DNA from 3 places in the Mesorhizobium sp. M0174 genome. Region 1 is predicted to be linked to each of the others. Evidence: predicted binding sites of a transcription regulator. Region 1 holds the regulator's gene; each other region holds the start of a gene.
The links. The regulator PhoB, encoded in region 1, activates phosphate uptake and scavenging genes when phosphate is short. The targets are predictions, from matches to a motif close to TGTCATNNANCTGTCAT.

Region 1 (10,773 bases):
GAGATGTTGCGCATGTCGATCAGCGGCGTGCCCGTGGGAGCGGTCTTGTCGGCCATGATCGTTCCTCCTCCCTAAACGCGTTTGCGATAGACGGTATCGAGCCAGACCGCGAGCACCAGCACGGCACCGACGACGATGCTCTGCAGCGGTGAATCGATGCCGAGCAGCACCATGCCGGATTGCAGCGACTGCATCAAAAGGGCGCCGAGCATGGCGCCGAGCACCGTGCCGGAGCCGCCTGCAAGTGACGTGCCGCCGATGACCGCGGCGGCGATGACCAGCAGTTCGTCTAGCGTGCCCAGCGCATTGGTCGACGAGTTCTGCCTGGCTGACGAGATCGCCGCGGCGATCGTTGCCAGCACGCCCATGATCATGAACACCTTCATGGTCACCCAACGCGTGTTGATACCGGCAAGGTTGGCGGCTTCCGGATTGCCGCCGATAGCGAAGACATAGCGGCCGAAACGGGTACGCTTGGTGATGAAGGTCATGATCAGCCCGACCGCCACAGCCATCAGCACGGGTATGGCGATGCCATGGGCGATGAACAGCCCGCCTTCGGGAACTGTTATATTGTTGGCCGCCGCGTATCTGTTCACGATGCCGACCGGCCAAGGATAGGAATTGGCGAGCCATATGGCGCCCATGATGACAGCGCAGGTGAGGACACCGAGGAACGTCTCGGCCCAGATCGGGCGCAACGGAAAGCGGAACCGCTTGCGCTGCACCCGTCCGTTGAGCAGCATGAACACAACCGCCAGGCACGCGATAATTCCGACGATCCAGCTCCATCGCGCGCCGATCGAACCCGCCGGCCCACCGCCCATCAGCTGGAACGTGGCATCAAGCGGCGCAATCGTCTGACCGCTGGCGACCCACCATGCGGCACCCCGCCAGACCAGAAGGCCGCCCAGCGTCACGATGAAGGCCGGCACCTCGAGATAAGCGATGATGTATCCCTGGAACGCTCCGATCAGAAGGCCGAGCGCCAGGCCAATGGCCAGCGCCAGGATCCAGATCCAGGGGTTGCCGAGTTGCAGACCGATCATTCGCACCAGGAAATGCACCTGCGCAAAGCCCATGACCACGCCGATCAGGCCTTCGGCGGAACCGACCGACAGGTCGATATTGCGCATGACGATAACCAGCACCATTCCGGCGGCCATTATGGCCACGGCGGAAGTCTGCACCGAGAGGTTCCAGAGATTGCGTGGCGTCAGGAAGGTCCGGCTGTCGAAGTCGAACGGATTGACGCCGAGCCGTACGCTGGAAACGACATGCAGGCCGATCCAGATGACCAACAGCGCGCCGACCATGCCGAGCATGCGGGTGTCGATCTCGGTTGCCTTGAGAAATCGGGCAACGATGCCGAGCTCGGATTCCCGCGCCCGGTCTGCCGTGCTGTCGACCGGCGTGTTGGAAGTCGTGTCGGTCATGATGTTTCTCCCGCCGGGTTGCCGTCTGCCGCGGATGCCGGAAGCAGCCTAGAAGTTATCCGCCGGAAGCGGAAAAACAATTCTTTTTGAAAAAACGCCGCGGCGAGCGGCCGCGGCGTTCGGGCTTCTCGGAAACGTCGGCTCAGTTGCAGACCGCAACAGTGCCAGCCGCCACGCCGGCGCAGACCTCTTCTTTCTTGATCCAGCCGGCGTCGATGACGACGTTGAGGTTATCCTTGGTGATGGCGACCGGAGTCAGGAACAGCGACTTGACCGTGTTGCCGCCGGGCGTGGTGAAATCCTTCACGCCGGCAATGTCGGTCATCTGCTTGCCGTCGGCAAGCTGCGAGGCGATCTCGGCGGCGTTCTTACCGAGCTCGCGCGCGTCCTTCCACACCGACACGGTCTGTGTGCCAAGCGCGATGCGGTTCAGTGCGGCGTGGTCGCCGTCCTGGCCCGAGACCGGAACCGATCCGGCCAGCCCTTGCGCCGTCAGCGCGGCGACGACGCCACCGGCGGTGCCGTCATTGGCCGCGACCACGGCATCGACCTTGTTGTCGTTGGCGGTCAGGAACTGTTCCATGTTCTTCTGAGCGTTGGCCGGCAGCCAGCCGTCCGTATAGGCCTCGCCGACATTCTTGATCTTGCCGCTGTCGATGGCCTCCTTCAGCACCTCCATCGAACCGGCAAACAGGAAATCGGCATTCGGATCGGAACCCGAACCCTTGATGAAGACGTAGTTGCCTTCCGGCTTCACCTTGAAGACTTCGCGGGCCTGCATGCGGCCGACTTCCTTGTTGTCGAAGGTCAGATAGAACACGTCCTTGTTCTCGATCAGCCGGTCATAGCCGACGACCGGGATGCCTTCGTCCAGTGCCTTCTGCACGGCCGGCCCGATGGCCGAGGCATCCTGTGCCAGGATGATCAGCGCATTGGCACCCTGCGAGATCAGGCTCTCGACGTCGGTGAGCTGCTTGCCGGGGTTGGACTGTGCGTCGGCGGAAATATACTTGTCGCCGGCGGCCTCGATGGCCGCCTTCATTGCGGCCTCGTCGGTCTTCCAGCGCTCTTCCTGGAAGTTCGACCAGGAAACGCCGATGACCTTGTCTTTCGCCTGCGCCACCGACGCCAGCGCCAGCGTCATGGCGACACCCGCCAGAATGGCGGTCGTGAATTTCTTCATCATATCCTCCCTGCGCCGCGTACGGCGTGACCAATTGGCTCAAAGACCAGCTTAGAAGCTCTAATTTTTTCGAGCCTCGAAAAAATACTGGCCCGATCTCCGGCTGCTGTCAACATCGATTCTGATGGATTTTGATGACTGTGCGAGTTTTTTCGAGCGTCGGAATAAACGATGACAGCGCCACCTGCATCTGACACTATTTGCCGCATCCGACACTATTTGTCGGACATTACCGACGGCTTCCGGTTCATGAGCGGCCGCGGCAACCGGGAGGAAAGCAAAACGATGTCGGTCGGAATCCGCCATGACGATTTGCGCCGGCGCAACCGGGCGATGGTGATCTCGGCGGTGCGCCGGGCCGGCCAGCCATCGCGTACGGAGATCGCAGCCACCACCGGCCTCAGTCATTCAACCATATCGGCGATCTCCTCCGACCTGATACGGGAAGGCATCCTCGCCGAGAGCAAGGCAAGTGAGCCCGTTTCGTTGAAACGCGGTCGTCCACAGGTCGGCCTCGCCCTCAACCCGGAAGCGGCGGCGGTGCTGACCGTGGTGTTGTCACTGAATTTCCTGTCGGCCGCCATTATCGACTATGCGGGACAGGTGGTCGCCGAGGAACAGCGCCGGCTGGACACGCTGACCATGCCGCGCGACGAGCTGATCCGCGAATGCATGGCCATCGTCCGGCGCCGGCTTGAGGACCCAGACCTTGACGTCCGCAGTGTCGCCCGCATCGCCCTGGCGATTCAGGGCATTACCGACTCCCCTGCACGCGCCATGCTGTGGTCGCCGATCACGCCGCAGACCGACATCGCCTTTGCCGACATGCTGGAGGACGAATTCGGCATCCCGGCCACGGTGGAGAACGACTGCAATATGATGGCGGTGGCTTTGCGCTGGCGCAATCCGGATCGCTATCGCGACGACTTCATCGCCATCCTGCTTTCGCATGGCATCGGTATGGGGCTTGTGCTGAAGGGCGAACTGTTCACCGGGACGCATTCCTCGGGCGGCGAATTTGGCCACATGATCCATCGTCCGGGCGGCGCGCTCTGCCGTTGCGGGCGGCGCGGCTGCATCGAAGCCTATGCCGGCAACTATGCCATCTGGCGCAACGCCAGGCAGATGAGCGAAGACAGCGAACCTATCGCCGACGTCAGCGACGCCGACATGCGCGCGCTGGCCGCCCGCGCGCGCGAGAAGGATGGGCCGGAACGCGAGGCCTACCGCAAGGCCGGCGAAGCGCTGGGTTTCGGTCTCGGCTCGCTGTTCGCGCTGATCGATCCGGCACCGGTCGCGATGGTCGGCGCCAGTGCCGCTGCCTTCGATCTGATCGAGCCGGCCTTGCGCAAGGCAATCGCCCAGACCGCCGGCGGCCAGCACTCGGGCTCGATCTCCTTCGATACCGAGCCGAACGAATTGCCGCTGATCCGCGAAGGCTGCGCGATGCGGGCGTTAAGCTTCGTCGACCAGGAGATTTTCGCGCCGGGCGCGCAAATGAGGCCCGGCGTCAGAAAGAACGTCGCCTGACCAGGCGGGTCAATCTTCCCTGATCGCATAGCCGGCACCGCGGATGGTGCGGATGACATCCGGCATGCGGCCGTTATTGACGGCTTTGCGCAGCCGCCCGACATGGACGTCGACGGTGCGTTCGTCGATGTAGATCGTCTCGCCCCAGACATTATCGAGCAACTGGCTACGCGAGAAGACGCGGCCCGGATGCCGCATCATGAACTCGAGCAGTCGGAATTCGGTCGGCCCGAGCCGGATCTCGCTCTTCTTGCGATAGACCCTGTGCGATTCGCGATCGAGCACGATGTCGCCGACCTTCAACACGCTGGACAGCACTTCCGGCTTGGCGCGCCGCAGCAGCGCCTTGACCCTGGCCATGAATTCCGGCGTCGAAAACGGTTTGACCAGATAGTCGTCGGCGCCGGTCGAAAGACCGCGCACCCGGTCGCTCTCCTCGCCGCGCGCGGTCAGCATGATGATCGGCAGCCGCTCGGTTTCGGGGCGCACGCGCAACCTGCGGCAGAGCTCGATGCCGGAAACCGCCGGTATCATCCAGTCGAGCACCAGAAGGTCGGGCACATTTTCCTGCAAACGGATCTCGGCTTCGTCGCCGCGTGTCACCACCTCGACCTGGTAGCCTTCGGATTCGAGATTGTAGCGGAGCAGCACGCCCAACGGCTCCTCGTCCTCCACCACCATTATGCGTGGTGCGATCATCGGCTGGGCACCCCCATCATGTCACCGGCGCGGACATTGTCGTTTCGTCCTGCTTCGGACGATTGACGGGCAATTGCTCGCCGGTCAGCACATAATACGCATTCTCGGCGATGTTGGTGACATGGTCGCCGATCCGCTCGAGATTCTTGGCGCAGAACAGCAGATGCGTGCAAGCGGTGATGTTGCGCGGATCTTCCATCATGTAGGTTAACAGCTCGCGGAACACGGACGTGTATTTGACGTCGATACGCTCGTCGGCGGCGCGCAGCTTGGCCAACGCGGCCGCATCGCCTGCGGCATATTCCTCGATGACGCCCTGCACTTGGATGAGCACCAGCTGCGCCATCGCATCGATGGAATGCGATAGGTCGCGCGGCGTGACGCTGAGGCCGACCGCGCTCACACGCTTGGCGATATTCTTGGCAAGGTCGCCGATGCGTTCGAGGTCGCCGGCCATGCGGATCGCTCCGACGACATGGCGCAGATCGTGAGCCATTGGCTGGCGCTTGGCGATCAGGGTGATGGCGCGATCGTCCAGTTCGCGTTGACGCGCGTCCATGATGGCGTCGTCGGAGACGACGCGCTGCGCCAGCACGTTGTCGGAATTCAACAGGGCCTTGGTCGCCCCGCCGACCATCGAACCGGCGAGGTCGGCCATGTCGCGGATCAGCTTACTGATCTGCTCGAGATCCTCGTCGAAAGAAGCGACTGTGTGTTCGCCCATGGTCCTGTCCTCATATGCATGATCGGAACGGCTCAGCCGAAGCGGCCGGTGATGTAGTCCTGCGTGCGCTTCTCGCGGGGCGATGTGAAGATCTTCTCAGTCCGGTCGAACTCGACCAGTTCACCCAGATACATGAAGGCGGTCTGGCGCGACACGCGCGCCGCTTGCTGCATGTTGTGGGTGACGATGACGATCGTGTAGTCGGCTTGCAACTCGTCGATCAGTTCCTCGATCTTGGCCGTCGACAGCGGGTCGAGGGCCGAAGCCGGTTCGTCGAGCAGAATGACTTCCGGCTTCACTGCCACGGTGCGCGCGATGCAGAGCCGCTGCTGCTGGCCACCGGACAGGCTCAACCCGCTGGCGTTTAGCTTGTCCTTGACCTCGCTCCACAGCGCGGCCCGCTTCAACGCTTGCTCGACGCGGCCGTCCATCTCGGACTTGCCGAGATTCTCGTAGAGCCTGACGCCGAATGCTATGTTCTCGTAGATCGACATCGGGAACGGCGTCGGCTTCTGGAACACCATGCCGATCTTTGTCCTGAGGAGGTTGAGATCCTGCGACCGGTCGAGAATGTTCTTGCCGTCGAGCAGCACCTGGCCCTCGGCGGTCTGTTTCGGGTAGAGCTCGTAGATGCGGTTGAAGACGCGCAGCAGCGTCGATTTCCCGCAACCCGAAGGGCCGATGAAGGCTGTGACGCTGCGCTCGGGCAGCGACAGGCTGATGTCCTTCAGCGCCTTACTCTGGCCGTAGTAGAAGTTGAGGTTCTTGACCTCGATCTTCGTCTTCTCGGTGACCGTTTCGGTCATCGTCATGTCTGGGGACAACATCTGTGTCATCTGTCCTCTCTGCGTCCGGTAAGGCTGCGGGCGAGGATGCTCAAGCCCAGAACCGTCAGGGTGATTATGAGTGCGCCGGTCCACGCCAGTTGCTGCCATTCCTCGTAAGGGCTGAGAGCGAACTGGAAGATGGTCACCGGCAGGCTGGCCATCGGCGCGTTGATATTGCTGCTCCAGAACTGGTTGTTGAGCGCGGTGAAAAGCAGCGGCGCCGTCTCGCCGGAAATGCGTGCTATCGCCAGCAATATGCCGGTGACGATGCCGGACAATGCGGCGCGGTAGGCGACCGAACGGATCACCACCCAGCGTGGCGCGCCGATCGCGGCACCGGCTTCACGCAACGCGTTCGGCACCAGGTTGAGCATGTCTTCAGTGGTGCGCACGACCACCGGAATGACCAGGATGGCAAGCGCCACGGCGCCGGCAATGGCCGAGAAATGTCCCATTGGCCGCACCATCAATTCATAGACGAACAAGCCGATGATGATCGACGGCGCCGACAACAGGATGTCGTTGATGAAGCGGACGACGGTGGTGATGCGCGAAAAGCGTCCATACTCGGCCATGTAGGTTCCCGCCAGCACGCCGATCGGCGTGCCGACGACAACGGCGATGATCGTCATCAGCAGGCTGCCCGCGATGGCATTGAGCAGGCCGCCGGCTTCGCCCGGTGGTGGCGTCATCTCGGTGAAGACCGCGAACGAAAGCCCGGCTGTGCCCTTATAGACCAACGCACCGAGAATGAGCGCCAGCCAGGCAAGTCCGATGCCGGCGGCGACGACGCAAAGCGCCATCATCACCGAATTCCTGGCTTTGCGGCGGCTGTGGAGCGATGAGGATGTCGACATCGGTCAGGCTCCCGTACGGGCGTCGATCCGCATCAGCATATAGCGGGCGGCGGCAAGGATCAGGAAGGTGATGACGAACAGGATCAGGCCGAGCGCGACCAGCGAGGAGGTGTAGAGGTCGCCGTCGGCCTCGGTAAATTCATTGGCGATGGTCGCCGAGATCGTCGTGCCCGGTGCGAACAGGGAGGCACTGATGCGATGCGCGTTGCCGATGACGAAAGTCACCGCCATGGTTTCGCCGAGTGCCCGGCCGAGGCCAAGCATGACGCCGCCCATGATGCCGATGCGGGTATAGGGAATGACCACGCGCCGGGTCACTTCCCAGGTCGTGCAACCGATGCCGTAGGCCGATTCCTTCAGCACCGCCGGCACCGTATCGAAGACATCCTTGGTGATCGAGGTGATGAAGGGCAACACCATTATGGCGAGGATCAGCGCCGAGGTCAGAAGGCCGATGCCGTAAGGAGGGCCGGCGAAAAGGCTGGATAGTCCCGGCACGCCGTGGAAGATGTTGATGATGAAGGGCTGTATCGTCGTCTGCAGGAATGGCGCGAACACGAACAGGCCCCAGATACCATAGATGATCGAGGGAATGCCGGCCAATAGCTCGACCGCTATGCCGATCGGGCGCCTGAGCGGGCGCGGGCAGAGCTCGGTGAGAAAGATCGCAATGCCGATGCCGATCGGAACCGCGATCAGGATGGCGATGGCCGCCGTCACCAGGGTGCCGTAGATCGGCGCCAGTGCGCCAAATTTTTCCGTGACCGGATTCCAGCTCTCAGTCGTCAGGAAAGAAAAGCCGAAGGACGACAGCGCCTGCCATGAGCCGGCAAACAGCGAGATCGCGACACCGCCGAGGATGACCAGCACAAGGATTGCGGAAGCGCGGGTGAGTCCGCGAAATATGGCATCTGTGAGCGCGAAGCGCCGCACCGTAGCGTCCCTGGCCCGGGCTGCTGCAGATGATGGCATGGCATCGGAAGCGATGGTCATTGGGTCCTCGCGATTAAAGGCAACAGGGAGGGCGCCGTCGACGCCCTCCCTGGAGGAGATTACATAGCCGAGTAGAGCGGCTTGCCATCGTCGCCGACGACTTCCTTGGCCCACATGGCCTTGACGCTCTCAACCACCTTGTCGGGCATCGGAACGTAGTCCAGCTCGCCGGCCATCTCGTCGCCCTTGTCATACGCCCAGGCGAAGAATTTGAGCGCTTCGCCGGTGGTCGCGGCGTCGTCCGGCTTCTTATACAGGAGGATCCACGTCGCCGCCGTCATCGGCCAGGACTCGGCGCCCGGCTCATTGGCGAGGATCACCCCATAGCCCGGCTGCGAGCTCCAGTCGGCATTGGCCGCTGCCGCCGAGAACGCGGCTGCGGTGGGCTCGACCTTCTTGCCGTCCTTGTTGATCATGTCGGTGTGGGTGAGCTTGTTCTGCTTGGCGTAGGCGTATTCGACATAACCGATCGCGCCGCCGGTCTGGGAGACGTTGTTGGCAACGCCCTCATTGCCTTTGGCGCCGATGCCGACCGGCCATTCCACGGCCTTGTCGACGCCGACCTTTTCTTTCCAGTCCGCGCTGACGTCGCCGAGGTAGTATGTGAAGTTGAACGTCGTGCCCGAACCATCGGAACGGTGAACGACCGCGATCGCCTGCGAAGGCAGCTTGACGTCGGGATTGAGCTTCTTGATCGCCTCGTCATCCCAGCTCGTGATCTTGCCGAGGAAGATGTCGGCCAGCGTCGGGCCGTCGAGAACCAACTCGCCCGGCTTGAGGCCTTCGAGGTTGACGACCGGAACGATGCCGCCCATCACCATCGGGAACTGAGCCAGTCCGGACGCTTCAAGCTCGTCGCCCTTGAGCGGCGCATCCGAAGCGCCGAAGGTAACGGTCTTGGCCTTGATCTGCTTGATGCCGCCGCCGGAACCGATCGACTGGTAGTTGAGGCCAACGCCGGTGTCTTTCTTGTAGGTGTCGGCCCACTTCGCATAGATCGGGTAGGGGAAGGTGGCGCCGGCGCCGGAGATGTCCGCGGCGAGCGCGGCGGACAGGGTGAGGGTGGTCGTCGCCGCCATTGCAATCGCAACGGCCGCCGAGCGGATGAAATGTCTCATGTGGCCTGCTCCTGTTCGGAATATGGTCTCTCGGCGCCATTCCTCCGGCGCCCGCTGAGGCCAATAGCCCCCGATTATTACAGTCGCATGACAGTTTCATGTCGCTCCGGTAACGTCGTCCAGCCGGGTTAAGAAGGAGCGGCCGCGGGCTTTGTCGGCATGGGCCGCGGTTTGCCGCTGGAATCAGCAGCTTGCGTGATTTCCGGCCGGCATCGTCGGCTCGGCGATCGCAGCCACCGGCTTTAAAAGAAAAAAACCGGACGGGAGCGCGTTGCATGCAGCCAGAACGTGTCATGGCCGCGCCATCGCCGAAACAGGTCCGTTGGGGTAAATCTGACCCTGTTTCTTGCCGGCGGTCGCTGCTCCCGCCCGTAACTGGAGGAGCGGAACTTCGAACATCCCATTGTCGCCACTGAGCGCGGCTTTGGTATGGTGCGATCGCACCATGGCCTTACGCTGGAAGCGTTGACGAATCGCAAGTTTCTAACTCGCGCTGGATCCCCATTCGCGCCCGACTCGGCGCTCGATCTTCGAGCAAGGCCTTCGACGGGAAGCGCGACGACTTCTACTTCACGGTATCTACTCCCTTCGCCCTATTCCGCCGGTTGTCGGTTAGGCCGAAGCGGCGTTATAAGCTTGCAGGGGTATTGCTGATGTCTCGACGGATTCTGCCTGTCTTCCTGTGCCTGGCGCTGCCTCTGGGAAGCGGCTGCGCTCGCAGCTATGACGGCACCGTGATCATTCCCAAGCCGCTCGATGTTCGCCGGTTCTGGGACCGGCCTTCGCCGCAGGCGCAAGCCGAACAGTCGCAACTGGAGACCGACGTCTTTCCAGTGGCGCCGCAAACGACGAAAAGGCCGGCGATGCGCAGGAATGCAGCTTCCGTTGCAGCGCCACGGAGGAGGGCCACCAACAACCCACCCGTGCTGTCGCCGGAGCCGACGAAGGCGCTAACTTGCAGGAACGTCAGCGAGCCCGGCAAACGTGCCCGCATGGTCTGCGAATAACCAGCCGACGTCGGTCGACGGCCCTACGCCTCGAAGCGGCTATCCGGTCAAAAGTTCGCCGTCTCGGAACATCGCCCGCCTGAATCAGTCCGCCGGGAAAAAGGCCGGCCCGACCACTCTCACCGGCCGCGCGCCGATCGCCGTTTCGATCGGCTGATGCTGGGCGGCGCCTTGCACCTCGGCAACAGGCGTTTTTGCCTCTGCGGGAACGGCACCGGCGGTTTCGATCCCGGATTCAGGAATTTCCGCGACGATGCCAAAATCCGGCTTTGCCGTCGGCAAGGGAATGATGGCGTTGGTCATGTTGGCCGGTGTCACGGTTCGTGCCCTGAGTTCGGCGACGCGCCGATAATAGCGCTTGACGTCGCAGGCCTTGAAGTTCGCGTCGTCGCGGTACCG
Region 2 (10,773 bases), 110 kb from region 1:
ACGGAATGAAGGTCAGGCAGATGACCATGTTCGTCCCGACCAGGCGTGTGCCCCAGTCGGACGCAGGCACGGCGAAGAGTTCGAGAATCACGGCCACAATCACCAGCAGCGGGGCGGCGATCATGCAGCTTGCCGCTCGGCGGGTCGATGCACCGGGGGTCGACAGCGCATGCACCAGGGCAAAGGCGCTGGCCGAAAGAGCGATCGTGAAGACGAATTTGGACAGGAACCGCATCGTGTGCATGGCGATCGCAATGTCGGGGCGCGGGCCGATCGTCAGCCAGAAAACCGCGGCCGCGATCACCATGGCCGCACCGGCGGCAAGCCACCAGGCGGCGCCTAGCGGCAGCGCCTTGCTGCGGGCATCGGCGTCGAGCGCCTTGATGAGATCTTCGGTCCTCATTTTTATTCCCGCCTCGCCCCGAACCGTTTGGCAATGGCGGCAAGCCCGCGGTGCAGTGACACCCGCACAGCCGTCTCGCTGATGCCGAATTTGGCCGCCGTCTCACCGATCGAACGGCCTTCGACCGATACGGCCGAGACGACGGAACGCTGTGCCGGCGACAGGCTGTCGAGCGCCCGGTTGACGTCGCGCTCGCTTACCGTCTCCGCTTCCGGCTCGGCGAAGGTCTCGGCGATTTCGTCGATCTCGACCTCGATCCGCCGGCCGCGCCGCCGGAACGCGTCGATCAGCTTGAAGCGGGCTATTGCATAGACCCAAGGCAGCACCGGCGCATTATGGCGCCAGGTGTGTCGTTTCACATGAATGGCCAGCAAGGTTTCCTGCACGATATCCTCGGGATCCACCCCACCCTGCACGATCTTGCGCCGGGCAAAGCCACGAACGAGCGCGGCGATCCGGTGCAGAAAGTCGGCATAGGCCCTTTCGTCTCCAGCGATCGCGGCCCGCAGCAGCCGTGAAAGCTCGGCTTCGTCCTTGCCGCTCACAAGAGTTCACTCCCCGATATTCGCGTCTCGGCGCTGATTTGTTACGGGGCCGGCGAAATAGTGTCCAAGGCAAATTAGCTGAGCATCACGAAAGTTTGCCCTTTTGAGCAATTGAGTGGGCCAGCAATGTTGACTGCGCTAGTCATGTATTGGTAGGTGCAGCGTGCCAAGCCAACGACCATCGAAATCGAGGACGACGCCATGAAATATGCTCTTTCCGCCCTTGCCGGTGCGACAGCACTTGCAATCAGCCTGATCGCCGGCCCGGCAATAGCAGAGGACGAGGGCATCGTCGTCTACAACGCCCAGCACGAAAACCTGACCAAAGCCTGGGCGGAGGGATTCACCAAGGAAACCGGCATCAAGGTTACCGTCCGCAATGGCGGCGACAGCGATTTCTCCAATCAGATCGTTGCGGAAGGCACCGCTTCGCCCGCCGATGTATTCCTGACGGAGAATTCGCCGGCCATGGCATTAGTCGAGGCGGCCGGCCTGTTCGCACCGGTCGACACCGAGACGCTGGCCCAGGTTCCGCAGGAGTACCAGCCGGCGAGCGGCAAATGGGTCGGCGTCGCCGCGCGCAGCACGGTCTTTGCCTACAACAAGACCAAGCTGGCCGCCGACCAGCTGCCCAAATCGCTTCTCGATCTCGCCGATCCGAGCTGGAAGGGCCGTTGGGCCGCATCGCCCTCCGGCGCCGATTTCCAGGCGATCGTCAGCGCGTTTCTGCAGCTCAAGGGTGAGGCAGCGACGGCCGAATGGCTAAAGGCGATGAAGGAGAATTTTACCGCCTATAAGGGCAACAGCACGGTGATGAAGGCGGTCAATGCCGGCGAGGTCGAAGGCGGCGTGATCTATCACTATTACTATTACGGCGATCAGGCCAAGACCGGCGAGAACAGCAAGAACGTCGAGCTGCACTATTTCAAGCACCAGGATCCCGGCGCTTTCGTCTCAGTTTCCGGCGGTGGCGTGCTGGCCTCGAGCAAGCACCCGAAGGAAGCGCAGGCTTTCCTGAAATGGGTCACCGGCAAGGGCGGCCAGGACGTACTGAAGACAGGCGATTCGTTCGAATACGCAGTCGGCAAGGGCGCCGAGTCCAATCCGAAGCTGGTGCCGCTGGCCGATCTGCAGGCGCCGAAAGTCGACCCGACGACGCTGAACTCGAAGAAGGTGACCGACCTGATGACGGCGGCCGGCTTGCTTTAGCCGGCGTTCGTCCTAAAAGGGCAACCGACTGCGCTCCTGTGGGAATTCGCTTTCCGCGGGAGCGCTCTGTTTTCAAGATGGCATTTGTCCATGACCACAAGCTGCTCGCCGCATTCGCCGACGATTGTTTCCGCCTTCGGGCGGAAACGGCACAACGTCTGATCTGATGCAGTCGGCGATCGATCTCGCACCTTCAGGCTTGCCAGCCGATACCACGGCCGTGCGGGCACGTCGTTGGTCGGTCTCATGGATTGCGCTGGCTGCCGTCTTTGTCTCGCTTTTCGCGCTGCTGCCACTTGCCTTCATCGTCTGGGTGGCGGTTCAGACTGGCTGGGAAACCGTGGCGGCGCTGGTGTTCAGGCCGCGCGTCGGCGAACTTCTGGTCAACACCAGTCTGCTGGTGGTGCTGACCGTGCCGATTTCGATCGTGCTGTCGGTGGCGCTGGCCTGGCTCACCGAGCGCAGCGATCTGCCGGGGGCCCGCCTATGGGCCTGGTTGTCGGTGGCGCCGCTCGCCATTCCCGCCTTCGTCCACAGTTACGCCTGGATCACCATGGCGCCCAGACTGCACGGCCTGTGGGCCGGCGTGCTTGTATCCGTCATCGCTTATTTCCCGTTCCTCTATCTGCCGATAGCGGCAGCTTTGCGCCGGCTCGATCCCGCTCTCGAAGATGCAGCAGCGGCCCTCGGGCTTGGCCCATGGCGCGTGTTCCGGCGTGTCGTGCTGCCGCAGCTCCGACTCGCCATTTGCGGCGGCTCGCTGCTGGTCGGCCTGCACCTCCTGGCCGAATACGGCCTTTACGTTTTCATCCGCTTCGACACCTTCACCACCGCGATCGTCGACCAGTTTCAGTCGACCTTCAACGGTCCCGCCGCCAACATGCTGGCCGGCGTGCTGGTGACTTGCTGCCTTGTGCTGCTCGGTCTGGAGGTGCTGGTGCGCGGCGAAGAGCGCTATGCCCGCGTCGGTTCGGGTGCTGCGCGCCAGCAGCAGCGCACGGGCCTTGGGCGCGCCACCATTCCTTGCCTGCTGCTGCCCGCCATTACCACGCTGCTGGCGCTCGGCGTGCCGTTCGCCACCATCGGCCGCTGGCTCGTGGCCGGCGGCGCCAATGTCTGGCGGCTCGACGAGATCGGTCTGGCGCTTGGCCAGACGCTGTTCCTGGCGATTGCCGGCGCGCTGCTCGCCACCGTCGCGGCAATGCCGATGGCGTGGATCTCGATCCGCGCGCCGGGAAGGCTGCAACGCGTCCTGGAGGGCTGCAACTATATCGTCGGCGCGTTGCCTGGCGTCGTCATCGCGCTGGCGCTGGTCACCATCGCCGTGCGTATCGCCATGCCGCTCTACCAGACCCTGTTCACCATCCTGGTCGCCTATGCGCTGATGTTCCTGCCGCGCGCCCTGATTAGCCTCAGGGCGTCGATCGCACAGGCGCCAGTCGAGCTCGAACGCGCCGCCTCGAGCCTAGGCCGGTCGCCGCTCAAGGCGCTGTGGTCGACGACCATCCGCCTGTCGGCGCCGGGCGCCGCAGCCGGCATGGCGTTGGTCGCGCTGGGTATCATGAACGAATTGACCGCAACCCAGATGCTGGCACCCAACGGCACCCGCACGCTGGCCATGGCGTTCTGGTCCTATAGCGGCGAGATCGACTATGCGTCGGCGGCGCCTTATGCCCTGATCATGGTAGCGATGTCGCTGCCTTTGACCTGGCTGCTCTACGTCCAGTCGAAGCGGATGGCCGGGCGATGAGCTTTCTCGAGCTGAGCGGCATCCACAAGCACTACGGGCCTGTCGCAGCACTTGCCGGCGTCGACCTCAGCGTGGTCAGCGGCAGCCGTACGGCAATCGTCGGGCCATCCGGTTGCGGCAAGACCACCTTGCTGCGGCTGATCGCCGGCTTCGAGGCGCCGGACCAGGGCCGCATCGTGCTCGATGGCGAGGTGCTGGCCGATGGCGACACGGCCGTGCCGGCGCATCGCCGCGGCATCGGGCTGGTGGCGCAGGACGGCGCTCTGTTCCCGCATCTGAGCATCGCCGCCAATATCGGCTTCGGCATGGGGCGTCACGAGGAAAAGCGCAGTGAGCGCATCGCCGAGCTCGCCTATGTCGTCGGACTGGACAAAGGAATCCTGAGGCGCCGCCCGCATGAGCTCTCCGGCGGCCAGCAGCAGCGCGTCGCGCTCGCCCGCGCCATGGCCATGAAGCCGCGGCTGATGCTGCTCGACGAGCCGTTCTCGGCGCTCGACACCGGCCTGCGCGCCTCGATGCGCAAGGCCGTGGCCGAGCTCCTTGAAACCGCCGGCATCACCACCATCCTGGTCACCCATGATCAGGCCGAGGCGCTGTCATTCGCCGGCCAGGTCGCGGTGATGCGCGACGGCAAATTCTCGCAGGTCGGCACGCCGCGCGAGCTCTATTTCAGGCCGAAGGACAGGATGATCGCCGAGTTCCTCGGCGACGCCATCGTCTTGCCGGCCCGGATCGCTGATGGCTTCGCCACCTCGCCGCTCGGCCGCATCGCCGTCGACAGCACCGAGCGGCGCGACATCGCCCGTATCATGCTGCGGCCCGAGCAGGTGCTGCTGAAACGAACCTCGCGTGAAGGCATGTCCGGCACGCCGGACATGCTGTTCGGCGAGGTCACGGAATCCGAATTCGCGGGCTCGATGTGCACGATCGCCGTACGTCTCTTGAACAGCCCAGATCCGCCCGACGCCGCCGCCATCGGCAACACGCCATTGATCCTGCGCAAGCCGGGCATGGACGCGCCTGCGGTCGGCGAGATCGTGCGGCTGACCGTGTCGGGCAAGGCGCATGTGTTTGCCTGAACGGTTTTGCGCAAGGCCGATTTCAATCGACCCGTTTGCCCGCTTGATCGAACCAATGCAGCTTTTCGGACCTGGCCACGACGCGCAATCGGTCGCCTGGCTTGGCGCTGGCGCGGCCTGAGACGCGCACCACGATGCGGCTGCCGGCTGCCACGCAATGGAGAAAGCTTTCGGCACCGACCGGTTCGACCGCTTCCACTGTCGCCGGCAGCGCGAGCGCGCCGGCCGGCGCCTCTGCCGCGAAGGTGATATCGGCGTCCTCCGGACGAAAGCCCAGTGTCACCGCCTTGCCCTGTCGAGGCGCCAAGCCAATCACCGTACCGTCGGCCAATACCAAGCTTGGGGAGGCCCCTGTGAGCGCCAGCAGATTCATCGGCGGTGCGCCTATGAACGAAGCGACGAAGGTCGAGGCCGGTTTCTCGTACACATCAAGCGGCGCGCCGGTCTGCTCGACCAGTCCGGCGTTCATGACGACGAGGATGTCGGCCAGCGTCATCGCCTCAAGCTGGTCGTGCGTGACATAAACCGAGGTGACGCCAAGCGAGCGCTGCAGATTCTTGATCTCGATGCGCATCTGCCCGCGCAATTTCGCATCGAGGTTGGACAGTGGTTCGTCGAACAGGAAGACCTTCGGGTTGCGCACGATGGCGCGACCCATGGCGACGCGCTGGCGCTGACCGCCTGAAAGCTCGCGCGGGCGCCGGTCGAGCAGCGCCGAAAGCTCCAGCACCTTGGCCGTCGAGCGTACCCTGCTATCGATCTCGTCCTTCGGCGTGCCGCGGTTGCGCAGGCCATAGGCCATGTTGTCATAGACCTTCATATGTGGGTAGAGCGCGTAATTCTGGAACACCATGGCGATGTCGCGCTCGGTCGGGCCGATGGCGTTGACCACCTTGCCGTCGATGGCGACTGTACCGGCCGAAATGGTCTCCAACCCGGCGATCATCCTCAGCAGCGTGGACTTACCGCAACCTGACGGCCCGACCAGCACGCAAAGCTCCTTGTCGGGAATGGCGATGGAGACGCCCTTCACGGCTTCGACGCCGCTGGGATAGACCTTCTTCACGTCCTTCAGATCGACGGTCGCCATCAGAGTCTCACTTTTCGGATTCGACCAGGCCGCGCACGAACCAGCGTTGCATCATCACCACGACGAGAATCGGCGGCACGATAGCCAGCATTGCCGTGACCATCACGAGGTGCCATTGGGTGTCGGCATCGGCGAAGGAAACCATCTTTCTCAGCGCGATGACGATGGTGTTCATGTCGCTGCTGTTGGTGACGAGCAGCGGCCAAAGATACTGCGTCCAGCCATAGATGAAGAGGATCACGAACAGCGCGGCGATGTTTGTCCGCGACAGCGGCAGGAGGATATCAAAGAAGAAGCGCCATGGCCCGGCACCGTCGACACGCGCCGCCTCGACCAATTCGCCCGGTATGGTCATGAAGAACTGGCGAAACAGCAGCGTTGCAGTGGCTGAGGCGATCAGCGGGACGATCAGGCCGGCATAGGTATCGATCATGCCGAGATCGACCATCACCTTGTAGGTCGGCAGGATGCGCACCTCGACTGGAAGCATCAAGGTGATGAAGATCAGCCAGAAGAAGGTCATGCGCAGCGGAAAGCGAAAGAACACGATCGCGTAGGCCGACAGGATCGAGATGAAGATCTTTCCGACCGCAACGCCGAGCGCCATGATCGTGGTGTTGAGGAGCAGCTTGCCGACGCTGACCCCGCCGATACGGCCGATGCCGCCGAACAGCCCCTCGCTGTAGTTGTTCCATAGCTGGCCGCCCGGCAAGAGCGGCAGCGGCGGCCTGAGGATCGTTTGCAGCGTGTGCGTCGAGGCAACGAAGGTGTAGTAGATCGGAAAAGCCACGATCAATATGCCGAGGATGAGCACGGCATGGGCGATGAAGGTGCGGAGCGGGGACTGGCCGATCATCGCTGCCCTCAGCCGTAGTGGACTTTGCGTTCCACATAGTGGAACTGGATCGCTGTGAGCGCGATGACGATGGCCATCAGGATGACCGACTGCGCCGCCGAGTCGCCCAGGATCAGATTGACGAAGCCGTCATTGTAGACCTTGTAGACCAGCGTCTCGGTCGTCTTGCCAGGCCCGCCGCCGGTGACGGCATGAACGATGCCGAACGTGTCGAACAGGGCATAGACGGTGTTGACGACCAGCAGGAAAAACGTTGTCGGCGCAAGCAGCGGGAAGACGATGGTCCAGAAGCGCTTGGTTTCGCCGGCGCCGTCCATGGCCGCCGCTTCGATCAGCGTTTTCGGCACCGCCTGCAGGCCGGCGACGAAGAACAGGAAATTGTAGCTGATCTGCTTCCAGGCAGCCGCCGACACCAGCAGGATCATGGCGTGGGTGCCGTTGAGCAGTGGGTCCCATGCGATGCCGAGGCTTCTCAGCAAATAGGCCAACGAGCCTATCGAAGGGTTGAACAGAAACAGCCACAGCATGCCGGCGATCGCCGGCGCCACGGCATAAGGCCATATCAACAGTGTGCGGTAGAGGCCTTTGCCGCGCACGGCCTTCTCGGCCATGACCGCGAGCAGCAGGGCCACAACCATGGCAACGATCGCGGTCGCAAGCGAGAACACCACCGTGACCTTGATCGAGTTGAGGTAGGCCGGATCGGCCAGCACCTTCCGGAAATTGGCAAACCAGACGAACCTGCTCTTCAGTCCGAACGGGTCTTGCCTGAGCATCGACTGGTAAAGCGCCTGACCAGCCGGCCAGTAGAAGAAAACCAGGGTTATGGCGAGCTGTGGCGCCACCAGCAGGTAGGGCAGGATCTTGTTGGGAAAGACGACGCGTGGAGACAGGCTGATTTCCCTCGCTATCCAGGCATCGCCCACGCGCGCTCGCGTGGGCGATATTCCAACCGACTGACCGAGACGATCTCGTTAGTTGTCCAGGGCTTCCTTGATCGCGGCGTTGCCGCGCGCGACCGCATTGTCGAGCGCCTGCTGGGCGGTTTGCTGGCCGGCCAGCATCTTCTCCAGCTCCTCGTTCTGGATATCACGCACCTGCGGCAGATTGGGCAGACGCACGCCCTTCGAATTGTCGGTCGGCGACTTGCCGATCATCTGCAGGATGGGTGTCTCGCGGCCGGGGTTCTTGTCATAGAAGCCTGATTTCTTGGTCGCCTCGTACGCGGCGAGCGTCACAGGCAGGTATCCCGACTTCTGGTGCAGGTATTCCTGTACATCGGTCTTGGACAGATAGGCAAAGAAGGCGGCAACGCCCTTGTATTCCTCGTCCGACTTGTTGCCGAACACCCATAGGCTGGCACCGCCCGGCGTCGTGTTCTGCGGGGCACCCTTGGCGTCACTGTCGTAGGGAAGCTGGCCGATGCCATAGTTCATGCCGGACTTGACGATATCGCCGAGGCCGCCCGACGATTCGGTGAAGATGCCGCATTCGCCGGCGAGGAATATCTGCTTGGCTTCGGAGGTGCGTCCGCCATATTTGAACGTGCCGTCCTTGGCCAGGTCGGCGAGCGCCTGGAAGTGGTTGACGAAAATCGGCGCATTGATCTTGAGTTCGACGTCGCCGCCGGCCAGGCCATTCTGCTGGGTGGCCCAAGGCACGTCATTCCACGCCGCGAAATTCTCCAGATGGATCCAGGTCAGCCAGGTCGAGGTATAGCCGCAAGAGGCGGCGCCGCTCGTTTTGATCTTCTTGGCGGCTTCCCAAACCTCGTTCCAGGTCTTGGGCGGAGTGTTCACGTCGAGGCCTGCCTTCTGGAAGATGTCCTTGTTGTAGTAGAGGATCGGCGAGGAGGAGTTGTAGGGGAAGGACAGCATGGTGCCGTCCGGCTTGGAATAATAGCCGACGATGCCGGGCAGATACTGGCTCTTGTCGAAAGTCATCCCGGCGCCGGTCATCACATCGGCCACCGGCTTTATCGCACCCTCGGCCGCCATCATCACGCCGGTGCCGACGTCGAACACCTGGAGGATATCGGGCGCTTGCCCGGCACGAAAGGCAGCGATGCCGGCATTCAGCGTCTCCGGATAGGTGCCCTTGAACACCGGAACGAGCTCATATTCGCTCTGGCTGGCGTTGAAATCCTTGGAGATCTTGGCGACGACCTCGGCGTTGGCGCCGGTCATGGCGTGCCACCAGCTGATCTGCGTGACGGCGAAGGCGGAGGTGGTGGAAAGCAGGGTCACGGTGGCGGCGATACCGGCCGCAAAGCCGAAGAACTTCATGTTTCATCTCCCGTTTGTCATTGGCGAAAGGGGCACCTCCGCAAAGGCAATATGTGGCGCTGATGACAATCGGACAACGGTTTTGTTGCCGATCAATGAACACCATTCCTTCCTAAAGTGCACTCGCTACCGAAACCGGGCGTCAGAAACGACATCACCGCCTTTTCGGCGCAGCGGCATCGGTTTTCCCCCGAAAAGACCCGCCTCATGGCCTACGGGTTAACTATTCGTTAAAATCTCCAAGAGCTAATCCGTCACACCTCCCCTGTTAGTTTTGACCGAGTGAACCAGGATGCTGACGGTCTATAATTGTATCGTAAATCAGCACGACCTGAGACTGGTTGCGCTCGCCGCACTCGTCTGTGGAATTTCTTGTTTCTCAGCAGTTAATCTCCTTAAGCATGTCGGCCGATCGACCGAGCGAAACCGGCTTGTCTGGCTGATGATCGCCGCGGCCTCGACCGGGTTCGGCATATGGGCGACGCATTTCATCGCCATGACCGCGTTTACGCCGGGAATACCGAACGCATACAATCCGGGATTATCCGCCTTTTCGCTTGCCGCCGCCGTCATCCTGACCGCGCTTGGGATGTGGGTCGCCACCTTGCGCCGCGGCATCGACCATTTCCTCGTCGGTGGTGCCATTCTGGGCGGCGCCATCGCGACGATGCACTACATCGGCATGGCGGCTTTCGAGGTCGAAGGCCGGGTCGTATGGAACCTGCTCCTTGTCGCGATGTCGCTTCTGGCCGGCGTGACCCTTGCGGCACTGGCACTCCTGGTCGTTTTGCGCCGCCCGTCAGCAGTCGCGACTCTCGGCGGCGCCGCGCTTTTGACGCTGGCCATTTGCAGCTTGCATTTCATCGCGATGGCCGCGGTGTCGATCATTCCGGATTCCTCGATTGAAATATCCGAACATTCCATCGAGCCCATTTCCCAGGCCTTTGCCGCAGCGGTCGCCAGCCTTGTAATCCTTGTGCTGTCAGGTGCCGCGCTGTGGATCGATCTGCGCTTTCGCCACCAGAAGCTCGAGGCCGAGCGCATGCACGATCTCGCCAATGCGGCGGTGGAAGGTCTGATCGTTTGCGATGGCACCCGCATCGTCAGCGCCAATGACAGTATGGCGAAGCTGACCGGAACAGCGACAGCCACCCTGAACACGATGCAACTCGGCGAGCTTTTCGACGGACAGAGCGCAGCCGCTATGTCCGGCTTCGGCGAACAGGCGCAGGAAGCGAAATTAAGGGGCAGCGACGGCGCGAGAATTCCTGTCGAGCTGATCGCCAGGAAGATCACCTACTGCGGCAGGCCTCATACGGTGCTTGCCGTTCGCGACATCCGTGAGCGCAAGAAGGCAGAAGAAGAGATTCTCCGCCTCGCGCATTTCGATCCGCTTACCGGGCTTGCCAATCGGCGGAGCTTTTCTTCCCGGCTGGAAGCAGAAGTCGCCTCGATGGATCGTGGCGGCAAGGATGGATATCTGGCGCTCCTGCTGCTTGACCTCGACCGGTTCAAGCAAGTCAACGACCTCTACGGCCACAGCGCCGGTGACGCGA
Region 3 (10,773 bases), on a different contig from region 1:
AATAAGCGCGCATCCAGGCCGAATCGCCTGTCGCGTTGTAGCGGAGCTTGAAGAACAGCAGCACCCAGCCGAGCGCGATGGTGATCGCCGGGAACAGGATGTGGAACGAGATGTTCGCGCCGAACTGAATGCGCGACAGAATGAGCGGGTCCATGGCGGCTCCGGCTGCTGCTTGTTTGTACAAGGATAGGCTTCATGCGCGGGACGGTCAAAGCGGCGTCCCGCCGCGAGGCGGAACGCCGCAGTGTCGGTGAATCTGTTTTTGCCTGGATTTGGCTGGACGATCGGCCAGGTGTCGCCTATTCCGGCGAACCTCGATGTCCAGAACTGTCAGGAGCGGCATTGACATCCGGGTTTGCGAACCGACATTCAGCGGATTAAATCAACAACTCTGTTTCAAGCAGCCGTTTTCAGCCATGCAGCCGATCATCTCGATTTCCGGGGTCACCAAGACCTACGCCACCGGCTTCAAGGCGCTGAAGGAGATCAATCTCGATATAGTGCGCGGCGAGATCTTTGCGCTGCTCGGTCCGAACGGCGCCGGCAAGACGACGCTGATCTCGATCGTCTGCGGCATCGTCAACCGCTCCTCGGGTTCCGTCACCGTCGACGGCCATGACATCAACCGCGACTACCGCGCGGCGCGCAGCCTGATCGGGCTGGTGCCGCAGGAACTGACCATCGACGCCTTCGAGAGCGTGTGGGCGACGGTTAATTATAGCCGCGGCCTGTTCGGCAAGCCGGCGGACAAGGCGTTCGTCGAAAAAGTGCTGCGCGACCTGTCGCTCTGGGACAAGAAGGACGCCAAGGCGATCACGCTGTCCGGCGGCATGAAGCGCCGGCTGATGATTGCCAAGGCGTTGTCGCACGAGCCGCGCATCCTGTTCCTCGACGAACCGACGGCAGGCGTCGATGTCGAGCTGCGCCAGGACATGTGGGCGATGGTGCGCCGGCTGCGCGAAGACGGCGTCACCATCATCCTGACCACGCACTACATCGAAGAAGCGGAGGCGATGGCCGACCGCGTCGGCGTCATCAACCGCGGCGAGATCGTGCTGGTCGAGGACAAGGCCGAGCTGATGCGCAAGCTCGGCCGCAAGCGGCTTGTGCTGGAACTGCGCAGTCCCCTGGCCACCGTTCCCGACGCCTTTTCGCGCTACGCGCTGGAGCTTTCGCCGGATGGCGGGCAGCTGACCTATACTTATGACAACCAGAGCGAACGGCCGGGCGTCGCCTCGTTGATCCGCGAGCTCGAGGCGGCCGGCATCCAGTTCCGCGACATCGATACGGAAAACAGCTCGCTTGAGGAGATCTTCGTCAATCTGGTGAGGAAACCGGCATGAACCCGCGCGCGGTCATGAATCTTCATGCGGTATGGGCGATCTATCGGGTGGAGATGGCGCGCGCCCTTCGCACGGTGCTGCAGAGCATTGTTTCGCCGGTCATTTCCACGTCGCTCTATTTCGTCGTTTTCGGCTCGGCCATCGGCTCGCGCATCACCGAGATCGACGGCATCAGCTACGGCGCCTTCATCGTGCCGGGGCTGATCATGCTGTCGCTGCTGACGCAGTCGATCTCCAACGCTTCTTTCGCCATCTATTTTCCGAAATTCGTCGGCTCGATCTACGAATTGCTGTCGGCGCCTGTGTCCTATCTGGAGATCGTCATCGCCTATGTCGGGGGTGCGGCGACAAAGTCGATCGTGCTTGGCCTGATCATCCTGGCGACGGCCTCGCTGTTCGTGCCGCTTCACATCGAGCATCCGTTCTGGATGCTCGCCTTCCTGGTGCTGACGGCGGTGACCTTCAGCCTGTTCGGCTTCATCATCGGCATCTGGGCGAAGAGCTTCGAGCAGCTGCAGCTGGTGCCGCTGCTGATCATCACGCCGCTGACCTTCCTCGGCGGCAGCTTCTATTCGATCAACATGCTGCCGGGCATCTGGCGCACGGTGACGCTGTTCAACCCGGTCGTCTACCTGGTCAGTGGCTTCCGCTGGAGTTTTTACGGCAAGTCCGACGTTTCGGTCGGCGTCAGCCTCGGCATGACGGTTGTTTTCCTGCTCGTCTGCATAGCAATCGTCGCCTGGATCTTCAGGACCGGCTACCGGCTGCGCAACTGAGCGACTGGCCTGCCAGGCAAAGCAGCCTTATCAGTCAACGGAAACAGCGCTGAGTGCAGCCCTTGCGACGATGCCCTTGATCTTCATGTTTTGTTATATATCATGTTATTGTTTTTCGCGAGACGGATTGGTTTATGGAAGACATCATACGATCGCTTGGCTTCTTGTGCCTGGGCAGCAGGATGAAGCGTATAGGCGAGCAACTGCAAGCGGAGGCGCAGCGCCTGCTCGACCGGCTGGATGTTCCGGTTCAGGCGAGCCAGTACCCACTGCTGGCCGCGCTCGACAGGCTGGGCCCGCTGCCTGTCGGGGAACTGGCGCAATCGCTTGGCATCGCGCAGCCGGGTGTAACGCGAAGCGTCTCGCTTCTGGCCGGATTGGGATTGCTCGAGGTTAGTCCGTCGACCGATGACCAGCGGCGCAGGATTGTCTCTCTCACTCGGGACGGCCGGCGGCTGGTCGATGTCGCAAAGCGCGAGGTCTGGCCGCGCATCGAAAACGCCGTTGCGGATTTGTGCGCGGATCTTTCGGGGCCGCTTCTTGAGCAGCTGACCGCCATCGAGGACGGTCTAGCCGCGGCTCCTCTCGACCGTCGAGTGAAAAATCCGGAGGCCGCGGCGTAATGAGACACCTGCTCGACCGCCCTATCTGGAGCGCGCTTCAGACGCGACATCGGGCGTTCGCACAAGGTAATGACCTCGCCAGGCGGTATCGGCCGTCGATCGTTCCGTTCGCCGCCACTGGCGCCGACGACGCCGAAAGCCTGCGGGCGCTCGAACAGCTTGTCTCCGCGGGCGAGAGTGTCATCCTGCTTCAGTCGGACGCCATTGCTCTGCCCGCGGGGCTTTTTGCGACTTCCACCGCAGCCGGGGTTCAAATGATTGCCGAGCGGCCGTTGCAAACCGTGTCTGACCAACGTGTGCAACGTCTGACCCGAGACGATGCGGCTGAGATGCTCGCCCTGGCATTGCTCACCAAGCCTGGCCCATTCACGCTCGAAGCCCTGAGCCTGGGCGATTTTTGGGGCGTGAAAATCGAGGGCAGACTTGTGGCAATGGCCGGCGAGCGCATGAAGCAACCTGGCTATACCGAACTCAGCGGGGTGTGCTCACATCCGGAATTTCGCGGCGGTGGCCTAGGCAAGCTGCTGTCCCTGTTCGTGGCAAACCGGATAATGGCGCGCGGCGAAGTTCCCTATCTCCACGCCTATGCCAGCAACGCCACGGCCATCAGACTATACGAGTCCATTGGCTTCAGGTTGCGAAGCACAATGAATGTGGCCGTGGTTCAGCGCACCGAATGATTGGTCGGCGCATGATGCGCAGCATGGATGCATCTCATATCAGGAAAGGAAGGATTTCGTATGGTCGAAATCCTTCCTCGAGACTGCAAGGCCTTCCTGCGTCTCAGACCGCGATCTTGCCGCCGCCTTGCCTGGTGATGGCAACGACCGCCGGGCGCACCGGCATGTCCGGCTTGAAGTCAGGCCAGCGGGTCGACAAATCCTCATAATAGGACGGACGCCCAAAAGCCTCCCAATCCTCGCCACCGTCGCCTGGATGCTGGACGGCAACGAAAGCAGTCTGGTCGTCCGGCGCAAACAGGGGACCACACATTTCGGCGCCGATCGGCACACGGAAGAACAGCTTTGAGGTCGCCCGCGCCGGGCCTTCCGTGTCGACCGCCCACAGGCCGTCGGTGCGGCCTGTGGCCTTCGGGCCCTGGCCGTCGGTAGCAACCCAGAGGCGGCCGGCCGAATCGACCGCGCAATTGTCCGGCATGCCGAACCAGCCATTGGCAGTGGTTGCGGTGGAGAAGGTGGCGCCGATTTCGGCCACGGCGGGATCGCCGCATTTCAGCAGGATTTCCCACTTGCCCTTGGTGGCGGCAAAATCACCGCCGTCCTCGACGATCTCGATGATGTGGCCAAAGGCATTTTCGGCGCGCGGGTTGGCGGGGTCGACCTGATCGGCCTTGCGCTTCGAATTGTTGGTCAGCATGACATAGACTTTGCCATTGGCGGCATTGGGCTGGATGTCTTCCGGACGGTCCATCTTGGTGGCGCCGAGCAGGTCGGCGGCGCGGCGCGTCTCGATCAGCACGTCGGCCTGGCTGGCAAAGCCGTTCTCCGCCGTCAGCGGCCCTTGGCCGAAGACGATCGGCAGCCATTCGATTGAACCGTCCTCGGCGAACTTGGCGACATGCAAGGTGCCGTCGTCGAGCAAATTCATGTTGGCGGCGCGATCGTCCGGATTGAACTTGCCTGTGGTGACGAACTTATAGACATAGTCGAAGCGCTCGTCGTCGCCGAGGTAGAAGACGACACGGCCATCCTTGGCGACGATCGATTCTGCGCCCTCATGCTTGAAGCGGCCCATGGCGGTGCGCTTCCTCGGCACCGACGTCGGATCCTGGACGTCGACCTCGACGATCCAGCCGAAGCGGTTCGGCTCGTTCGGCTCCTTGCCGATATCGAAACGGTCGTGATGCGCCGCCCATTCATAGGCGCCTTCGGGAATGCCGAGGCGCTTGTAGTTGGCCGCCTCGTTATGGCCCTGCGGCAGCTCGCCCGAGAAATAGCCGTGGATGTTCTCCTCGGCCATGACATAGGTGCCCCACGGCGTGACGCCGCCGGCGCAGTTGTTGAGGGTGCCGATGACCTTCGTACCGCTCGGGTCGGCGCTGGTCTTGACGCGGTCGTGGCCGGCGACGGGGCCAGACAGTGCCATCTCGGTATTGGAAGTGATGCGGCGGTTGAGCTTGCCGTCGCGCACGACCTGCCATTTGCCGGCTTCTTTGCGGATCTCGACAATGGTGCCGCCATGCGCGGCCATCTCGACATCGACTTGCTCCTTGCTGAGGGGCGCCTGCTTGGCTTTGCCATCGACGATGGTGACGAGGCCCGGGAACATCAGATGCGGATTGGTGTATTCGTGGTTGACGACCAGCAGGCCATGCTCGGCTGAGCCGCCGATCGGGATATAACCGACATAGTCGTTGTTGTAGCCGAATTGTCTGGCCTGGGCTTCCGCCGACTGTTTTGTCGGATCGAATTCCGGCGAATCGGCGAACAGCGGATCGCCCCAGCGCAGCAGCACGTCGGCGTCATAGCCAGGTGCGACGTGATGCTTGTCGTCGATGCCGGCCTCGAGCTCGTCGAAAGCGAAGGCGGAGCCTTCGGCGGCGCGGGCGTTGTCGGCGGCGATCAGCGCCAGCGGGCTGACGGTAGCGGCTATGGCCGAGACGGCAAGCGAGCCCTTGAGGAAGCCGCGGCGCGAGAACCGCGCGGCGATGATCTCACCCATGGTGCGGTTGTCGGTGGGATTGGCTCCTGGCCCATCGTTTTCCTCGAGCAGACTGGTGCGGAAATGGGCGTCAGGGGTGCGATGTTCGGTCGAGCGCTGTTCAGTCATGGGGGCCTGCCTCTGGCTGGATGGATTGCTGGAGCGTGTTGTCTGGCCAATCCGGTATTACCGGCAGGTCACAGTTTGATGACATGCCGGCTAATTGCCACCTGCGATTTCGTATCCAACATCAGTCCCGCTTGACCGCGACCGGCGCTTCGGAAACAAGAGCTGCGGCAGGCGCGTAGGGACCGCATCGGGAGGAACAAAAGTGAGTTTCTGGGGACTTGGGCAGCTCTGCGTTTCGACCGTGATCTTCCTGCTGGCGGCGATGGCCGCAAAACAGTGGGGGCTGGCGCCGAGCCTCGGCAAGATCGTGCTGACGTTGGCGCTCTATTCGCTGGGCAATCTGATCATGCTGAGGCTGATCCGTGAATTCGGCATGTCGGTGTCGTTCAGCCTGTCGGCGGTGATCCAGCTGGTGTCGGTGAATGTGGTGGCGCTGGTCTTCTTCGGCGAGCGCGTCAATGCCTTACAGGCAACCGGCATTGTGCTTGCCGTCGCAGCTGTGGCGCTGATCACGCTCGGGCCCTATCTGCAAAGGCTGTAGCTGCGATCAGGCCGATGAAGAAGATTGCAAGCAGACTGCGCAACTGGCTGGAGTTCCCGGTTCTGCTGGCCGGGCTGGTCATTGCCGGCGGGCTGTGGGGGTTCGAAGAACTGATGGAGCTGGCGCGGGCGACCACGCCGCATGCCTTCGACACCGAAATCCTGCTTGCCTTCCGCAAGGCCGGCCAGCCCGACAATCCGATCGGACCGGCGTGGCTGGAAGGAGCGATGCGCGACGTCACCAGCCTTGGCAGCGCCAGCGTGCTGGTGCTGATCACGGCAGCAATGATCGTCTATCTGCTCCTTATCCGCAGGCCAGGCGCGGCGCTTCTCATGTTCGTCGCGGTGGCGGGCGGCCAGCTCCTGTCAAGCGTGCTGAAATTCGATATCGACCGGCCGCGCCCCGATCTGGTCTCGCATCTCGCCGATGTGGCATCGCTTTCGTTTCCGAGCGGCCACGCCATGCTGTCGGCGGTGACGTATTTGACGCTGGGCAGCATGGCGGCACGGTTTTTGCCCGGGCGCACGACGAAGATCTATGTGCTCGTGCTGGCGGTGCTGACGACGGTGGTGGTCGGCATCAGCCGCATCTATCTCGGCGTCCACTGGCCGTCCGACGTGCTGGCCGGCTGGTGCGCCGGCTTTGCCTGGGCGATGCTGTGCTGGCTGGCGGCACGACTGCTGCAGCGATGGCTAGGGCGGGCCGACGGCACCTGACGTCGGCCGGACTATTTCAAATCAGCCTGTTGATCAGGCCATGTCCGCAGCCTGCCAGCAGGAAAACCATCGACAGCACGACTGTCGAGGTCGCCAACGCTTTGAATGTCTTCACCTGCTCATCCTTTTTGAGGTCCTACTGTAAAATCGGTACCGTAATGGATGTCCCGCCAAACGATGCCGAGGTTTGTAGCATGCCAGCGCACCGGCTGGCAAAGACTGTTGCATGTTTCACATATGCAAGATGATGTTTGACCCATCATCATGAAGGTATTATACGTGATACTGCAGAACTCAGACGGGGTTTTGACCGATGATCACTGCCGCGCAGATGCGTGCCGCGAGGGCGCTGGCCGGCATCGATCAGAAGACCCTCGCCGAGCGCGCCGGGGTTTCGCTTCCAACCATTCAGCGCATGGAAGCGAGCGACGGCGTGGTCCGGGGCGTGGTCGATACGCTGATGAAGGTCATCCAGGCCCTTGAAGAGGCCGGGGTCGAGCTGATCGGCGAAAACCAGGCGAGCGAGCGTGGCGGCAGGGGCGTTCGCCTCAAGCCTGTCACGCCGCAGAACCCGCAAGGCTGACGCTACTGCCGCATCGCCGAAAATCAAATTCGGTTTTCGGATAGTCCGATGCGCGGGTCAAAAGTGTTGGGGCGTATCTGTGCGCCTATTTGGACGCACGCCGCTCCAAGTCGCGACGGCGACCGCCGACAGTCCTGCCGACGATCCCGCCGCTCCTTGGTTTCATGCGGAAGGCACTCGATGGATCAGACGCAGCGGGCAGTGCATCAACCGGCGCGGCCGACATTTTCCGAACTGTTCACCCCGAAGCTGGTGACGGTGCTGCGGGAGGGCTACACGCTCACGCATTTCAAGGCGGATGCCATCGCCGGGCTGACTGTCGCCATCATTGCGCTGCCGTTGTCGATGGCAATTGCCATTGCTTCAGGCGTGACGCCGGAGCGCGGGCTCTACACCTCGATCATTGGCGGCTTCCTGGTCTCGGCGCTTGGCGGCAGCCGTTTCCAGATCGGCGGCCCGGCCGGCGCCTTCATTGTGCTTGTGGCGGCGACAGTGGCGCGGGTTGGCGTCGACGGCTTGCTGCTGGCGACGATGATGGCCGGCGTGTTCCTGCTTGCCATCGGCTATCTCAGACTTGGCACCTACATCAAGTTCATCCCCTACCCGGTGACCGTCGGCTTCACCGCCGGCATCGCTGTCATCATCTTCTCCGGCCAGATCGTCGAACTGTTCGGGCTGAAGCTCGCCGGCAAGGAGCCAGGGCCGCTGGTGCCGAAGCTGATGGCCATCGGCGAAGCGGCCGGAACAATCAACCTCGCCGCAACTGCGGTGGCGGCGCTGACCATCATCACCATTGCGACGTTGAGGCGGTTTCGGCCGAAGTGGCCGGCTATGCTGATTGCCATCGGACTGGCATCCCTCGTCGTCGCATTGCTCGCCATGCCGGCCGAGACGATCGGCACGCGCTTCGGCGGCATCCCGCGCAGCCTGCAATGGCCGGCCTTCCCGCCGCTCAGCCTCGACAGGATAATCGACGTGCTGCCGGACGCCATCGCCTTTGCGCTGCTCGGGGCGATCGAATCGCTGCTGTCGGCCGTCGTCGCCGACGGCATGACCGGAAGGCGGCATCGCTCCAATTGCGAGTTGGTGGCGCAAGGCTTCGCCAATATCGCCTCCGCCTTGTTCGGCGGCATATGCACCACTGGCACCATTGCCCGCACCGCGACCAATGTACGGGCCGGCGCGCATGGACCGGTCTCAGGCATGATGCACTCGGCCATTCTGCTTGCTCTGATGCTGGTGGCGGCACCGCTGGCCAGCTATATCCCGCTTGCAGCACTTGCCGGCGTGCTGGCGGTGGTGTGCTGGAACATGTTCGAGAAACAGGCCTTCGCCACCTTGCTGCGCGCCTCGCGCGGCGATGCGCTGGTACTGATGGCGACGTTCCTGATCGTCATCTTCCGCGACCTGACCGAAGGCATCGTCGTCGGCTTCGCGCTAGGCTCGATCCTGTTCATCGACCGCATGGCCAAGAGCATCGCGGTGGAGGCGGACCATCAATCCCTGGTGCAGGAAGACGTCGCCGACCGAGCCAGCGCTTATGATTCCAGCGAGGCGAGCGATGCCGACACCGTCGTCTACCGGATATCGGGCGCCTTTTTCTTCGGCGCCGCCTCGACCGTCGGCACGGTGCTGGACCGCATCGCCGACCAGCGCAAGAACTTCATCCTCGACTGTTCGGCGGTGCCGTTCTTCGATTCGACGGCGGCCAATGTCATCGAGGGCGCGGCCCACAAGGCCAAGCGCGCCGGCGTTCGCTTTATTATCTCAGGCGCTTCACCGCAGACACGCCGCATGCTGATCAACCACGGTGTCAAGCGGCCGCTGGTGACTTATGCCGCATCGATCACGGATGCGCGGGCGCAGCTGAAGAAAGCCGCGCCCGCCGCCTGAGCTGGCAACTGCCGGCTTAGTCGAGGCCCAACGCTGAGACCTCGCCCTCGTTCATCAGCGGCACGAAGATTGTCGACTTGCCATCTGTGCCGATATCGGCGCTGCCCGGCTTGAACGTCGCAACCACTTGCGGCGTACCGCCGGCTTTGTAGCGGTAGAGCGTGCCGGTCATATAGGCAGTGGCGTAGATGCTGCCGCCGATGGCAACGACGCCATCGAGGTTGGCAAAGTTTTCCGCGCCAGCCAGAGGCGAAACGGCCTTGGTGGCGAGATCGACCGAGAGCAGGCCGCCCGGCTCCGCGGTGCTGAAGTCGGGCTTGATGCCCTTGCCCCACGAAGCGACGATCAGCCGGCCACCATCGGCGAAGATGCCATTCGGCGAAGCGAGCGCCGCATCCTTGATGAACAGTTCGAGCCGGTCGCCGTCGATGCGATAGATCGTATCGGCAAGCATATCCGTGACGTAGACCTTGCCGGATGCATCAGCGGTCATGTCGTTGAGAAAGACAGCGTTCGGCACGTCGATCGTCGACGCTAGCTTGCCGCTTTGGAGATCGACGACGCGCACATGGGTGATGTCGGCGACGTAGAGTTTGCCGCCGGCAATCGCCATGCCCTTGGGCGCGTCCATGCCGTCGGTCCAGTGTTGTGTGACCAGCTTGCCGTCCATCGACAGAACCGACAGATAGCCGTTGCCGTCGGCTTCGCCGGGATTGCCGACGATGTTCGAGACGATAACGCGCTGGCCGGCGGCGTCGAACAGCGCCGATTCAGGTTGCTCGAGGCCGCTGGCGCGCCAGAGTTCAGCGGCCTGAACTGCCGGCGCAGTCGCGATGCCGAAGATGGCGAGAAGTATCGGTGTGAAGAGGCTTTTCATGGCTAGTCTCCCGTAATGGACTGGCGGAGAGCTAGGCCTTTCGATACTTTCCGGGAAGATCTATCGGGACTAGTACCGAAGGTTGATACCAAATCGTGCAAAAGAGGTGCATCCCGTGAACGGCCTGATCTTCGACGCGCTGAAGCGGACGCTGAAGGCCAAGGGCGTGACCTACCGCGTCCTTGCCGAGCGAATGGGCGTTTCCGAGCCGACGGTGAAGCGCATCTTCCACGAGCGCAACTGCAAGCTCGACCGGCTGATGGAGATCTGCGCTGCCGCCGGCGTGGAGTTGGAGAACGTGCTCGGCTCTATGAACAGAGGACCAGGACCTGCCAACCACGTCGCGCCGGAGATCGAGCGCAAGCTCGCCGGCCGGCCGGCACTGCTGTTCATCTTCGTCATGCTTTCGGAAAAATTTACGCCCGAAGGCATCATGCGCTCACAGGGGTTGAGCGAGGCTTCGATGTTCCTCTATCTGCGAGACCTCGAGGAGTTGGGGCTGGTCGCGCTCGGTCGCGGCCTGTCGGCCAGGCTGCTGGTCGAGACGCCAATCCAGTGGAATTTCGACGGGCCATTGCGGCCACTGTTCGAGGTGACCAACAAGAACTTCATCGGCTGGGCCATCACGCAT

Region 2: a site for PhoB is predicted at 9,280-9,296, ahead of ugpB (sn-glycerol-3-phosphate ABC transporter substrate-binding protein UgpB). Genes of this name have one in related genera too.
Region 3: a site for PhoB is predicted at 5,600-5,616, ahead of NKJ13_RS11405 (PhoX family protein). Genes of this name have one in related genera too.

What each region holds. Positions count from the first base shown of each region.
Region 1 is NZ_JAMYTB010000005.1:142,349-153,121, forward strand. It holds gene NKJ13_RS12795 (ATP-binding cassette domain-containing protein) at 1-56, opposite strand, end outside; gene NKJ13_RS12800 (sugar ABC transporter permease) at 72-1,436, opposite strand; gene xylF (D-xylose ABC transporter substrate-binding protein) at 1,579-2,619, opposite strand; gene NKJ13_RS12810 (ROK family protein) at 2,905-4,149, shown strand; gene phoB (phosphate regulon transcriptional regulator PhoB) at 4,159-4,848, opposite strand; gene phoU (phosphate signaling complex protein PhoU) at 4,865-5,572, opposite strand; gene pstB (phosphate ABC transporter ATP-binding protein PstB) at 5,605-6,408, opposite strand; gene pstA (phosphate ABC transporter permease PstA) at 6,405-7,256, opposite strand; gene pstC (phosphate ABC transporter permease subunit PstC) at 7,260-8,249, opposite strand; gene pstS (phosphate ABC transporter substrate-binding protein PstS) at 8,309-9,367, opposite strand; gene NKJ13_RS12845 (hypothetical protein) at 10,021-10,374, shown strand; gene NKJ13_RS12850 (DUF2865 domain-containing protein) at 10,459-10,773, opposite strand, start outside.
Region 2 is NZ_JAMYTB010000005.1:34,627-45,399, forward strand. It holds gene NKJ13_RS12190 (NrsF family protein) at 1-403, opposite strand, end outside; gene NKJ13_RS12195 (sigma-70 family RNA polymerase sigma factor) at 406-948, opposite strand; gene NKJ13_RS12200 (iron ABC transporter substrate-binding protein) at 1,150-2,157, shown strand; gene NKJ13_RS12205 (ABC transporter permease) at 2,324-3,907, shown strand; gene NKJ13_RS12210 (ABC transporter ATP-binding protein) at 3,904-4,986, shown strand; gene ugpC (sn-glycerol-3-phosphate ABC transporter ATP-binding protein UgpC) at 5,009-6,076, opposite strand; gene ugpE (sn-glycerol-3-phosphate ABC transporter permease UgpE) at 6,084-6,932, opposite strand; gene ugpA (sn-glycerol-3-phosphate ABC transporter permease UgpA) at 6,941-7,825, opposite strand; gene ugpB (sn-glycerol-3-phosphate ABC transporter substrate-binding protein UgpB) at 7,907-9,217, opposite strand; gene NKJ13_RS12235 (bifunctional diguanylate cyclase/phosphodiesterase) at 9,510-10,773, shown strand, end outside.
Region 3 is NZ_JAMYTB010000004.1:388,309-399,081, forward strand. It holds gene NKJ13_RS11380 (cytochrome ubiquinol oxidase subunit I) at 1-154, opposite strand, end outside; gene NKJ13_RS11385 (ABC transporter ATP-binding protein) at 417-1,343, shown strand; gene NKJ13_RS11390 (ABC transporter permease) at 1,358-2,119, shown strand; gene NKJ13_RS11395 (MarR family winged helix-turn-helix transcriptional regulator) at 2,254-2,742, shown strand; gene NKJ13_RS11400 (GNAT family N-acetyltransferase) at 2,742-3,422, shown strand; gene NKJ13_RS11405 (PhoX family protein) at 3,526-5,532, opposite strand; gene NKJ13_RS11410 (hypothetical protein) at 5,735-6,073, shown strand; gene NKJ13_RS11415 (phosphatase PAP2 family protein) at 6,088-6,789, shown strand; gene NKJ13_RS11420 (helix-turn-helix domain-containing protein) at 7,103-7,372, shown strand; gene NKJ13_RS11425 (SulP family inorganic anion transporter) at 7,553-9,265, shown strand; gene NKJ13_RS11430 (SMP-30/gluconolactonase/LRE family protein) at 9,282-10,142, opposite strand; gene NKJ13_RS11435 (helix-turn-helix domain-containing protein) at 10,258-10,773, shown strand, end outside.